Regions from separate parts of the Xanthomonas fragariae genome, predicted to be linked through region 2. Evidence: riboswitches for the same ligand, from Rfam matches in the RefSeq annotation. Region 2 holds a riboswitch; the other holds the start of a gene.

Region 1 (5,277 bases), 270 kb from region 2:
GATGAAAGTGCTTGCTCCAACGCCGTCCACGGCATCCGTTGGCTCAGCCGCGCCAGCGGATGACGCAGATCGATCTGGTTCTCCAGCCGCGAACGAAACAACTCATCGGCAGGCATGTGCTCGGCAGCAGGACGGCGTGTACGCATGGGCGGAAACTGCCAGAAACCAGCCTTCAGCGTAGCGAACACTGGTAGTTCTGGCACGCCGGTGCAGACATCAAGGCCTTGCGGTCGTTGGGTGGTTGGGGTTTTTCAGGGGCGACTAAGTAGGGTGGCGCCGCGCGTGTCGTTACCGCTGAGCAGTGCGTTGAGCGTGAGCGATCGACCGACTTGCTGCCGACGATGACGCACGGACGAGGCCAGCTGCGTGCGCGCATCGCCCTCCATCAACACATAGCCGCGTTGCGCCACCGGCGAGGCCGATTGCAGGGTTAGCAACCACGCACCGTTTTGCGCCGAATCCTGCGCATAGCACATGCCGCCGATGCCGCTCTCTGCAGTTCCAAGCAGCGTGCTTTGTGCTTACAGCAGCGGTGTCGCAGCAGCGGTACGTGCCCCGGCAACGCTCGGTGCAGTCACTGCCGCATCCCATGCGTGATCGCCAGCCAACACCATGAAACGCAGGTGGCCGTTTTCCACCGGCAACGTGCCTTGCCAGCGCGCAGAGCTACCCGCCGGGGCCAACTCCACCGGCAGCAATGCGCTCTTCGACAGGATGGCAGATTCCGCCGGATCGGGTGTGCGTATCTGCGCGAACTCCTCCGGTGGGCCAGCCAATTGTTTGGGCTGTAACTCGGCCGCGGCCAGCGGTGCGGACACGAGCGACAGAGTGCACACGAACGACAACAGCGACGGCCTCGGCATGGCGACATCTCCCCTTGAGCGTTGCAGAAGCGATGCCGCCGCGCATAGCGACGACATCGGAGGCAGCGACCCCTCGCTGCGATTCGCCGATGGTTATACCTCGCTGGTGTGCCAAGTCTGCTGTGCGCTGCAGCACCTCACACGCTGCACACAATTCCCGCGCAACGAACGTAAAAGAATGTGATCGAAATCGCGAACACGCCTCCCTCTCCCAAACAAAGAAGGGCAGCGCACGGATGCGCTGCCCTCTGGCCTATGCTTGGGTGATGCCTTCGCCGATCAGGCTGCCTTCGCCAACGACGCACGCAGCGTGCGCGCCGCATCCACCATCGCCTGCAATGCAGCGCGGGTTTCATCCCAGCCACGCGTTTTCAAACCGCAATCCGGATTGACCCACAACTGCTCGGGCTTGAGCACGGCGCGTGCCTTTTCCAGCAGCTGCACCATCTCGCTTGCATCGGGCACACGCGGGGAATGGATGTCGTACACGCCCGGCCCGATCTCGTTGGGATATTGGAACTTCACGAATGCATCCAGCAACTCCATGCGCGAGCGCGAGGTCTCGATCGAGATCACATCCGCATCCATCGCCGCCACCGCCGCGATGATGTCGTTGAACTCGGAGTAGCACATATGAGTGTGGATCTGGGTGGCATCGCGCACGCCGCAAGCGGCAATGCGGAAGCTCTCCACCGCCCACTCCAGATACGCGGCCCAGTCGCCACGCCGTAACGGCAAGCCTTCGCGGATTGCAGGTTCGTCGATCTGGATCACACCGATGCCGGCCGCTTCCAGATCGCGCACTTCATCGCGCAAGGCCAGTGCAATCTGCCGGCAGGTTTGCGCGCGCTCCTGGTCATCGCGTACGAACGACCACTGCAGCACCGTCACCGGGCCGGTGAGCATGCCCTTCATCGGGCGCTCGGTCAGCGATTGCGCGTACTGCGACCAATACACCGTCATCGGCGCGGGGCGTGCCACGTCGCCGTAGATGATCGGTGGCTTCACGCAGCGCGAGCCGTAGCTCTGTACCCAACCCAGCTTGGTGAAGGCGAAGCCTTCGAGCTGTTCGCCGAAGTATTCCACCATGTCGTTGCGCTCGAACTCGCCGTGCACCAGCACGTCCAGCCCGATGGCTTCCTGGAAGCGCACGCACGACTCGGTCTGTACGCGCAAAAACGCATCGTATTGTTCTTGCGACAGCTTGCCGGACTTGTAGCGCGCACGCGCTTCGCGCACTTCGTGCGTCTGCGGGAACGAACCGATCGTGGTGGTAGGATACGCCGGCAATTGCAACGCCTGTTGCTGCGCCACACGGCGCTGCGGATAGACCGATGCACGCCGCGCGCTATCGCCATCCAATGCTGCCAGGCGCTTGCTCACGTCAGGCCGGTGCACTTTAGGTGAGGAGCGACGTGCCTCCACGGCGGCGCGGGTTTGTTCAAGCGCGGCGTTGGCGTGCGGTTTGTCATCGAGCGCATCGGCCAACGTGCGCAGCTCGCCGAGTTTCTGCTTGGCGAACGACAACCAGCTACGTAGATCTGTATCGAGGCTTTTCTCCACATCCAGATCCACTGGCACATGCAGCAGCGAGCACGACGGTGCCAGCCACAGGTTGTCGGCACCCACATGCCCTCGCGCATAGCGGGCCAAGGTCAGGGCATTATCCAGCGGCGTACGCCACACGTTGCGGCCGTTGACCAGACCAAGCGACAGCACACGCTCGCTTGGTAGCGCGCCGAGCACCGCATCGAGTTGTTCCAACCCACGCACCAGATCTATATGCAGGCCATCTACCTGCAACGCGGCAGCCAGGCGCAGGTTGTCGTCCAACGCACCGAAATACGTTGTCAGCAACAACTTCGGACGTGGGCCATTGGCCAGTGCCGCATACGCGGTGAGGTAGGCATCTTGTGCAGCGGCATCCAGATCCAGCACCAGCGCCGGCTCATCGATCTGCACCCATTCCGCACCGGCGTCGTGCAACTGCGCCAACAACTGCGCGTAGACCGGCAGCAGGCGTTCCAACAAGGCGAGCCGGTCGCTGCCATCGGTGGTCTTGGACAGCAACAGCAGGCTCACCGGGCCAAGCAGTACCGGCCGTGTGCGAATGCCTTGCGCCAACGCTTCGCGGAACTCGGCCACCGGCTTGTCGCCGCGCAACGCGAAGGTCTGGTCGGCATGCAGTTCCGGCACGATGTAGTGGTAGTTGGTGTCGAACCACTTGGTCATTTCCAGCGCGTGCACGTCCACGCCATCGGCCTGATGGCCGCGTGCCATTGCAAAGTAACCGGCCAGTGGGTCGCGCTCGGTGAGCGCGCGATAGCGCTGCGGAATCGCGTCGAACAGAAACGCGGTGTCGAGCACGTGGTCGTACAGGCTGAAGTCGTTGCTGGGCGGTACATCCACCCCGGCATCGCGTTGCAGTTCCCAGTGCCGCGCACGCAGCGTGCGTGCAGTGGCCTGCAAGTCGGCAGCGTCGCTTTCGCCACGCCAGTGGCGCTCCAGCGCCTGTTTGAGCTCGCGTCGCGCGCCGATGCGCGGGAAGCCCAGATTGGTCACGATCGTCATGTTGCATGTCCTCATTGCATGGGTGGCATTGAGGAACGAAGGAACCGCGCAACGTCTCCGCGCTTGCACGCAGGCCCGCCACACCAGCGACCTTCGCCCCCGCGGGCGAGCCGGCAATCGACGGGCAACGACGGACACGCACGCCACCATGCAGGCGGCGCACGGATCCGGCCGCTCCCCGCAGAGCGCCAGGTCGAAACGAAGGACGGTCGTGTCCCCCGGCCAGGGCCGGTATTCGGGCTGATGGACGTCGCCGTGCAAATGCACGGAGTGCCTACTGTCCGTCGCTTCCCAGACCGTGGCCGGTCCAGTGCTGTTGACGAAGGTCGTTTCCATTCACCGCTGCGGGGCAGCTCCGGAATGGGATGCAGATAGCACCCTTCACCGGATTCCCGTTTAATCCCATCGCTTCATCCGAATGAAGCGATGGAAACCGTGGCGTGCGCAGATTAGGCGCAGACGTGGCGGTGGTCAAGCAAAACTGTGGATGCCCGCATGATCTGCAAGTTGCGCCCCCATGTAGCGCTAGCAATGCGTGTAATTCCAGCGAGTGAATCGTCACCGTGATTTGCTTTTGAATTGCTGATCTAGTGCCCGTTTTTGCTCCAACGCAACGCGCGCTTCCCAAGCAGCTTCCTGTGGGATTGAGCGGGACATCCAGATGGCGAAACGCCTTGAAGTTCTCGCCCGCTATTCGCTCTGGGGCACGCTACCTAGAAGTTGCCTGGGCAGGGCGGCCTCGTACTCTTGACAGGTGAAAAGGCTTCACGCTGAACGTGATGCCTCTTGCCAGAAGCGGACATATTATCTCCGGCTAAAATTTTGTTGATGTGTAGGGCGGAATGGTGCAGAATTTCCCTAACACACCCGCCACGCCTCTACAGCTCTTGCTGGAAGCGCAATTTGGCGGGTTTTTTTGCCTTGGGCAACGGGGGCAGGGATGGTGCAGTACACGAAGGAGGCGTTGGATTACGCCCAGCAGATCCGGCAGTTGCAGGGCCGAGGTCTGGCTATCGTCGATCCTGTCAAAGCAGAGCTTTACCTGCGCAAGGTCGGCTATTACCGCCTGATGGGCTACCTGTTTCCTTTGCGAGTGGCAGGTAGCGACACCTATCTGCCAGGCGCGAGCATCGACACCGCGCTCAGGCTTTATGAGTTTGATCGTCATCTGCGCCATCTCGTAGGCGAAGCCATCGGGCATATCGAAGTGGCCGCCCGGACGGCAGTGACCTACAGGCTGGCTCACGCCTATGGGAGCTTTGCCCATCGCAATGCGGCTAACTTCCGACCTGACGGTGGGAAAGGCAACTGGCACGAAAGCTGGTTAAGTAAGGTCGACGAGCAGGTCTGCCGTGCCAGGGAGACGTTCATAGACCACTATAAGTGCCGATACACCATCCCACCTTTCCCCGAAGTGCCTATCTATATGGCCAGCGAGGTGATGTCCCTGGGCACGCTGTCCAAACTGGTGCGTGCCATGCATAGCGTAGATCAAGCCGCAATTGCTACTGAGTTCCACACGGATATACCGGTTCTGCTCAGCTGGCTTCACGCCGTCTCTGTGGTCCGCAACATTGCGGCGCATCACGGTCGCTTGTGGAATCGGGTTCTTGGCGTGTCGCCGAAGTTGCCCAGGCACGGAGTCTGGGCAGGCACGTCTTCGACGGTTCCACAAACACGCCTGTTCTTCATGCTGTGCGTGTTGAACCACCTTCTCAAAGACACTGCGGCCAATATCACGCACTGGCGGACGACGGTAAGCGATCATCTACGACCTCTCCTGGTCGACCCGTCGCGTAGAGCCAGCATGGGGGCTCCGGACAACTGGGAGACCCACGCGCTG
Region 2 (5,277 bases):
GTTGATCGCATAACTCACGCGCAGATCGAGCAGGCCATAACCGGCCAAACGCTCGGTGTTGATCAGGTCGTCGAAACGCTTGCCAGACCCGAACAGGCTTGCGCCCACGCCCAACGCACCGAAGCTGCGATCGGCATCGATGCGACCGCTCTGACCCGCACGCCGCGGCAGCCAGTTGCCATGGTTGACCTCGCCATCGGCCTGCGGCTGCAGCCATGTCAACGCGCTGCGCACGGTCCAGCCGGCCAGCTCGGTGTCGTAACCGGCTTCCACGCCGCGGATGCGTGCCTGATCGATATTGTTCGGCTGCCCGAACGGATGCAGTGCATCCACCAGCGACGCGTCGCCGGCAATCAGATCGTCGATGCGGGTCTGGAACGCGCTCAGCGTCCAGGTGCCCCAATCGCCATTGCCGCGCAGGCCGAGCTCGGCGCTTTTGGAGGTTTCCGGCCGCAGCAAGGGGTTGCCGTAGTCTGGGTAATACAACTCGTTGAAGGTCGGTGCCTTGAACGCGGTGCCGTAGCTGGCGGTCAGGCGCAGATGCTGGGCAAAATCCCATCCCCACAACAGGCTGCCGGTGGTTTTGCCGCCGAACTGGCTGTTGTCGTTGCGGCGCAGGCTGGCCTGCAACGACTGCGTGCCGAATGTCTGCTGCCACTGCGCAAAGGCAGCACGATCGCTGCGGCTATCGGCATCGTAGGTGTCGCTGCTGGCGATCTCATCGCGCTGCCAATCGAAGCCAACCGTGAGCAGACCCGGGCCTGCATTGATATCGGCCTGCAACGCGCTCTGCTTGCGACGGGTGTCGTAGGTGGACACATATGCACCTTCATAATACGCATCGCCCAGATCGGTGCTGCTGCCGACGCTGGCGGTGAGCGTGAACGCATCGGTCGGCGCGTAACGCACCCGGCCACCGACCGCCTGCTGCACGCCCTTGGACACAGTGCCGCCGAACGCCGAACCGTCGTATTCGTTGCGGCTGCGCGCACGCAAGGCGTGCACGTCGGCATCCCACTGGCGATTGAAGCGCCAGCCGCCTTGCACGCTCAACGAATCGTTGCGATAGCCGTCGCGATCCGGATCGTAGTCGCTGGAGCTGGTGTCCAGGTACGCATTGATGCCATCGGTTTGGTCGTGCACCGCATTGGCCGAATACCAACCGCCGGTCTCGCTCAGATCGCCCTCACTGCGCCCGGCCACGCCCGCGCTGTAGCGGCGTGCGTTGTCGCTGCCGGCCGCGGCGCTGAAGGTCGGCACGAAGCTGCCGTGCGGGCGACGGGTAAAGATCTGGATCACGCCGCCCAGCGCTTCGGAACCGTAGAGACTGGAGAACGGACCGCGCACGATTTCGATGCGCTCCATCTGCTCGATCGGCAAATCCTGCAACGCCGCACCGCCGGAGGTGGCCGAGCCGATGCGCACACCGTCGATCAGCACCACCACATGATCGGACCCGGTACCGCGCAGGAACAGCGAGCTCGCCTTGCCTGGACCACCATTATTAGCCAGCGACACGCCGGCTTCGCCGCGCAGCAGATCCTGCAGCGCGTTCGCCTGGCGACGCTCGATCTGCGCGCGGTCAATCACGGTGACCGGCGCCAGCGTCTGGTCCTGGGTTTGCGCAGTACGCGAGGCGGTGACCACGACCTCATCGAGATCGATGGCAGCCTCGGCCTGCGCCCGGTTGGCAAAGCACAACGACAGGCCCACGGCCAACACGGCACGAGGCGGCAAAACTGAAGAAAAGGACATCGGCTGCTGCTCCTGGAACCGCGCCTACCCGCGCGGGGGCAATGGGGCGACAAGCAGCAACGGGCCAGACGGTCGACGCAGCAGCGCCACACGATCAAGGCCACGCCCACCGCGTGCCGGGTAAATCCCTCAGGCCGGTTTCCGGGCTCGCGAGTGGAAGGTTGCGCCTCCGATGCCGCGCCTTCCCATGCGTGCGCGCAGTGGCGTGTTGCGGCATCTGACCTCGTCCACCGTTGCGCGGGCTGCTCCGGAATTGCGTCTCGCCAAGACGATCCACGCACCGGATTCCCGTTTAAGAATGGCTAACCGGCAATCACCTCAAGGGCACGCATGGTATCAGGATTGGCCGGCGCGCCTCTTATGTCGCCAGCCTCGGCGATGGCTGGATCGCATAGGTCACCGCCGCCTGCCCTAACGCCAGCGCCAACGCGCCGATGCCGCTTTCCAGCGCGGCGACGCGTTGCGCCAGCACATCGTTGGCCGGATTCATGATGCGGCTGTAGATATTGCCCGGCACCTGGATGCGTGATGGCAGAAGACCCGAGCTAGCGGCTGTACGGTCGTATGCCAGGCACGGGGCCAGCGACGCCCGCTTCGGAAATCATAACGTTGGCAACTGGCCGCACGGATTGGTCCGGCAAGCCCCCGCGCGCCAACATCTTGACACCATCGATTTGCCGAATGCCCAGAAAGACAGAGCCGCCACCGTCGAGGTTCAATGTCGATGCGCCAGCACCCGTATGCCCTGGTCGCAATGCGTCCGCCACGCTTTGCGCCGCGAGCTCAGCGATGGTTTGCCATTGGGCCATGGTAACGCCAGCCTTCCGGTTTCCGCCCGTTGTCAATGTTTGCAGGACCACTTTAGTGGCTCCGGACAAGCGGGTAGGCAGCAGGCTGACAGCAGCGCGCTCATTGGCATTACTGGAATGCGTCAGCGCGCCTGCGAGGCGATTGAGCGGGTCATCCTTGCCGTCGATGAAGTACTGAAACCTGTCTGCGTCCTCGATCGGCCGGGACCTTCCTTCGAGCGCGAGTAAAGGTGCACCACTCAATACGGGCGCTCCATTAGCCGTGATCGTGCCGTAGTCGGACACCCAAGGTCCTGGAATCGCTATGAAATCCTGCCGTCCGGCGACCTGTCCGACCGGACAACCGATACTCTCGATGGTCTCGCCACAGTCCGTTTGCAATCCGGGCTTGTGGACAAAATAGCCGCCATTTATCACCGCAGCGCCCGGAGCAGCACTCTGGGCCAGTTCCTGGTGTGCACGTGGGGCTTTACCATCGTGCGTTCCATGGATGTCAAGCATTCCATCCGGCACCGACACCCGGGTGAAAGTCGCGGCTGGCTGCATGTGCTGCTGGATATCCGACACGAAAGTTCCCGGTGCGACAGACAATGACAGCGGATCACGGGGAGCACGGATTGTCGTGGAGACAACGCCCTGGCTTTGGCTAGCGATCCGGACCTGCCGGCGCACCTGGCGGCCGCGCGTCGCTGCCTGCAGCCTCACAGCTGCCCTTTTCAAAGACCCGGCGGCACGCCGGCTCGGCAAGCCTTCCCATGCGGCCTGTGCCGGCGGACCTGTGCGATTTGACGGATCGTCAGGAACAAGGGTCGGAAGGTACGGGATCGGAACTGCTGACAGACTGCCAACCGCTCGATGCGATCTTTTTCATTATTCCTCCCCTTCGAAAGGCCATTAGAGCTGCCAACAAAACTCGGGACCCCGGTGAGGCATCACCGCATCCTCGTCGCCCCAACCCTACCTGAAGAGTGCTTTGCCTTATCCGAGCTCCATCTCGAAACCGCCCAATCGCTCCGAACAGCAAAACAGTAGAGCGCTCAGCCGCGAGGACCGCGGCCGACCAATCGGCACTCAGGACTCGACAATCAATCTTTGCCGAACTCTAGCTGCCCGCCCTGCGCACGCACGCGCACGGTGTCGCCGCTGAGGTACTGGCCGGAGAGGATCTGCTGAGCCAGCGGGTTTTCCACCTGCGACTGGATCGCACGCTTGAGCGGGCGCGCGCCGTACACCGGGTCGAAACCGACGTTGCCCAGCAATTCCAGCGCGGCATCGTCCAGATCCAGCTTGAGGCCGCGCTCGGACAAACGTTTCTCCAGACCATGCAACTGGATGCGCGCAATCGATTTGATCTGCGCCTTGTCCAGCGGATGGAACACCACGATGTCGTCCAGCCGGTTGATGAATTCCGGGCGGAAATGACCCTGCACCACGCCCATCACCGCGGCCTTCATCTGCGTGTAGGCCTCGGCGCTACCGTCGCCACCGAGCTCCTGGATCTGGTGCGAACCCAGGTTGGAGGTCATCACGATGACGGTATTGCGGAAATCCACGGTGCGGCCCTGACCATCGGTCAGGCGACCATCGTCGAGCACCTGCAGCAGGATGTTGAAGACATCGGCATGCGCCTTTTCTACTTCGTCCAACAGGATCAACGAATACGGGCGCCGACGCACAGCCTCGGTGAGATAACCGCCCTCTTCGTAGCCCACATACCCCGGAGGCGCACCGATCAGACGCGAGACCGAATGCTTCTCCATAAACTCGCTCATGTCGATACGGATCATCGCTTCGGTGCTGTCGAACAGGAAATCCGCCAGGGCCTTGCACAACTCGGTCTTGCCTACGCCGGTCGGACCCAGGAACAGGAACGAGCCACTCGGGCGATTGGGATCGGAAAGCCCGGCGCGCGAGCGCCGCACCGCATCGGAGACCAATTTGATCGCCTCGTTCTGGCCGACAACGCGATGATGCAGCTCGTCTTCCATGCGCAACAGTTTGTCGCGCTCGCCTTCAAGCATCTTGTTGACCGGAATACCGGTCCAACGCGAAACCACTTCAGCGATTTCCTCGGCAGTGACGCGGTCCTGCACCAGCTTTAAGTCGTGATGTTCGACCTCGTTGGCCATCGTCATCTGCTTTTCCAGCTGCGGCAGCACGCCGTACTGGATCTCGCTCATCTTGGCGTAATCCTGGCGACGCTGTGCGGCCTCCAGTTCCAGCTTGGCGTGCTCGATCTGTTCCTTGATCATGGTGGTGCCCTGCAACGCGGCCTTTTCCGACTTCCACAGCTCGTTGAGGTCGTAGAACTCGCGCTCGAGCTTGCCGATGTCGTTTTCCAGATCGGCCAGGCGCTGACGCGAGGCGTCGTCCTTTTCCTTCTTCAACATCTCGCGCTGGATCTTGAGCTGGATCAGGCGGCGCTCCAGGCGGTCGAGCTCTTCCGGCTTGGAGTCGATCTCCATGCGGATGCGCGATGCTGCTTCGTCCATCAAGTCGATGGCTTTGTCCGGCAATTGGCGGTCGGTGATGTAGCGATTGGACAGCGTAGCGGCCGCGACGATTGCCGGGTCGGTGATCTCCACGCCGTGGTGCACAGCGTAGCGCTCCTTCAAGCCGCGCAGGATCGCGATGGTGTCTTCCACCGTTGGCTCGCCCACGAATACCTTCTGGAAACGCCGCTCCAATGCCGCATCTTTTTCGATGTACTTGC

What was found. A riboswitch is a leader RNA that binds a small molecule or an ion and turns the genes downstream of it on or off. The one in region 2 is predicted to bind cobalamin.
Region 1: it holds a riboswitch for cobalamin, as region 2 does, so the genes downstream of both, metE (5-methyltetrahydropteroyltriglutamate--homocysteine S-methyltransferase) here and btuB (TonB-dependent vitamin B12 receptor) in region 2, are expected to answer to the same signal.

Annotation. Positions count from the first base shown of each region.
Region 1 is NZ_LT853882.1:689,648-694,924, reverse strand. Features, by position in the region: partial or broken gene PD885_RS03145 (IS5 family transposase) at 1-146, opposite strand, end outside; partial or broken gene PD885_RS20395 (choice-of-anchor X domain-containing protein) at 261-863, opposite strand; gene metE (5-methyltetrahydropteroyltriglutamate--homocysteine S-methyltransferase) at 1,143-3,434, opposite strand; cobalamin riboswitch at 3,644-3,887, opposite strand; gene PD885_RS03125 (Abi family protein) at 4,375-5,277, shown strand, end outside.
Region 2 is NZ_LT853882.1:961,927-967,203, reverse strand. Features, by position in the region: gene btuB (TonB-dependent vitamin B12 receptor) at 1-1,755, opposite strand, end outside; cobalamin riboswitch at 1,871-2,091, opposite strand; partial or broken gene PD885_RS20465 (PLP-dependent transferase) at 2,118-2,266, opposite strand; gene PD885_RS04400 (hypothetical protein) at 2,301-3,131, opposite strand; gene clpB (ATP-dependent chaperone ClpB) at 3,650-5,277, opposite strand, start outside.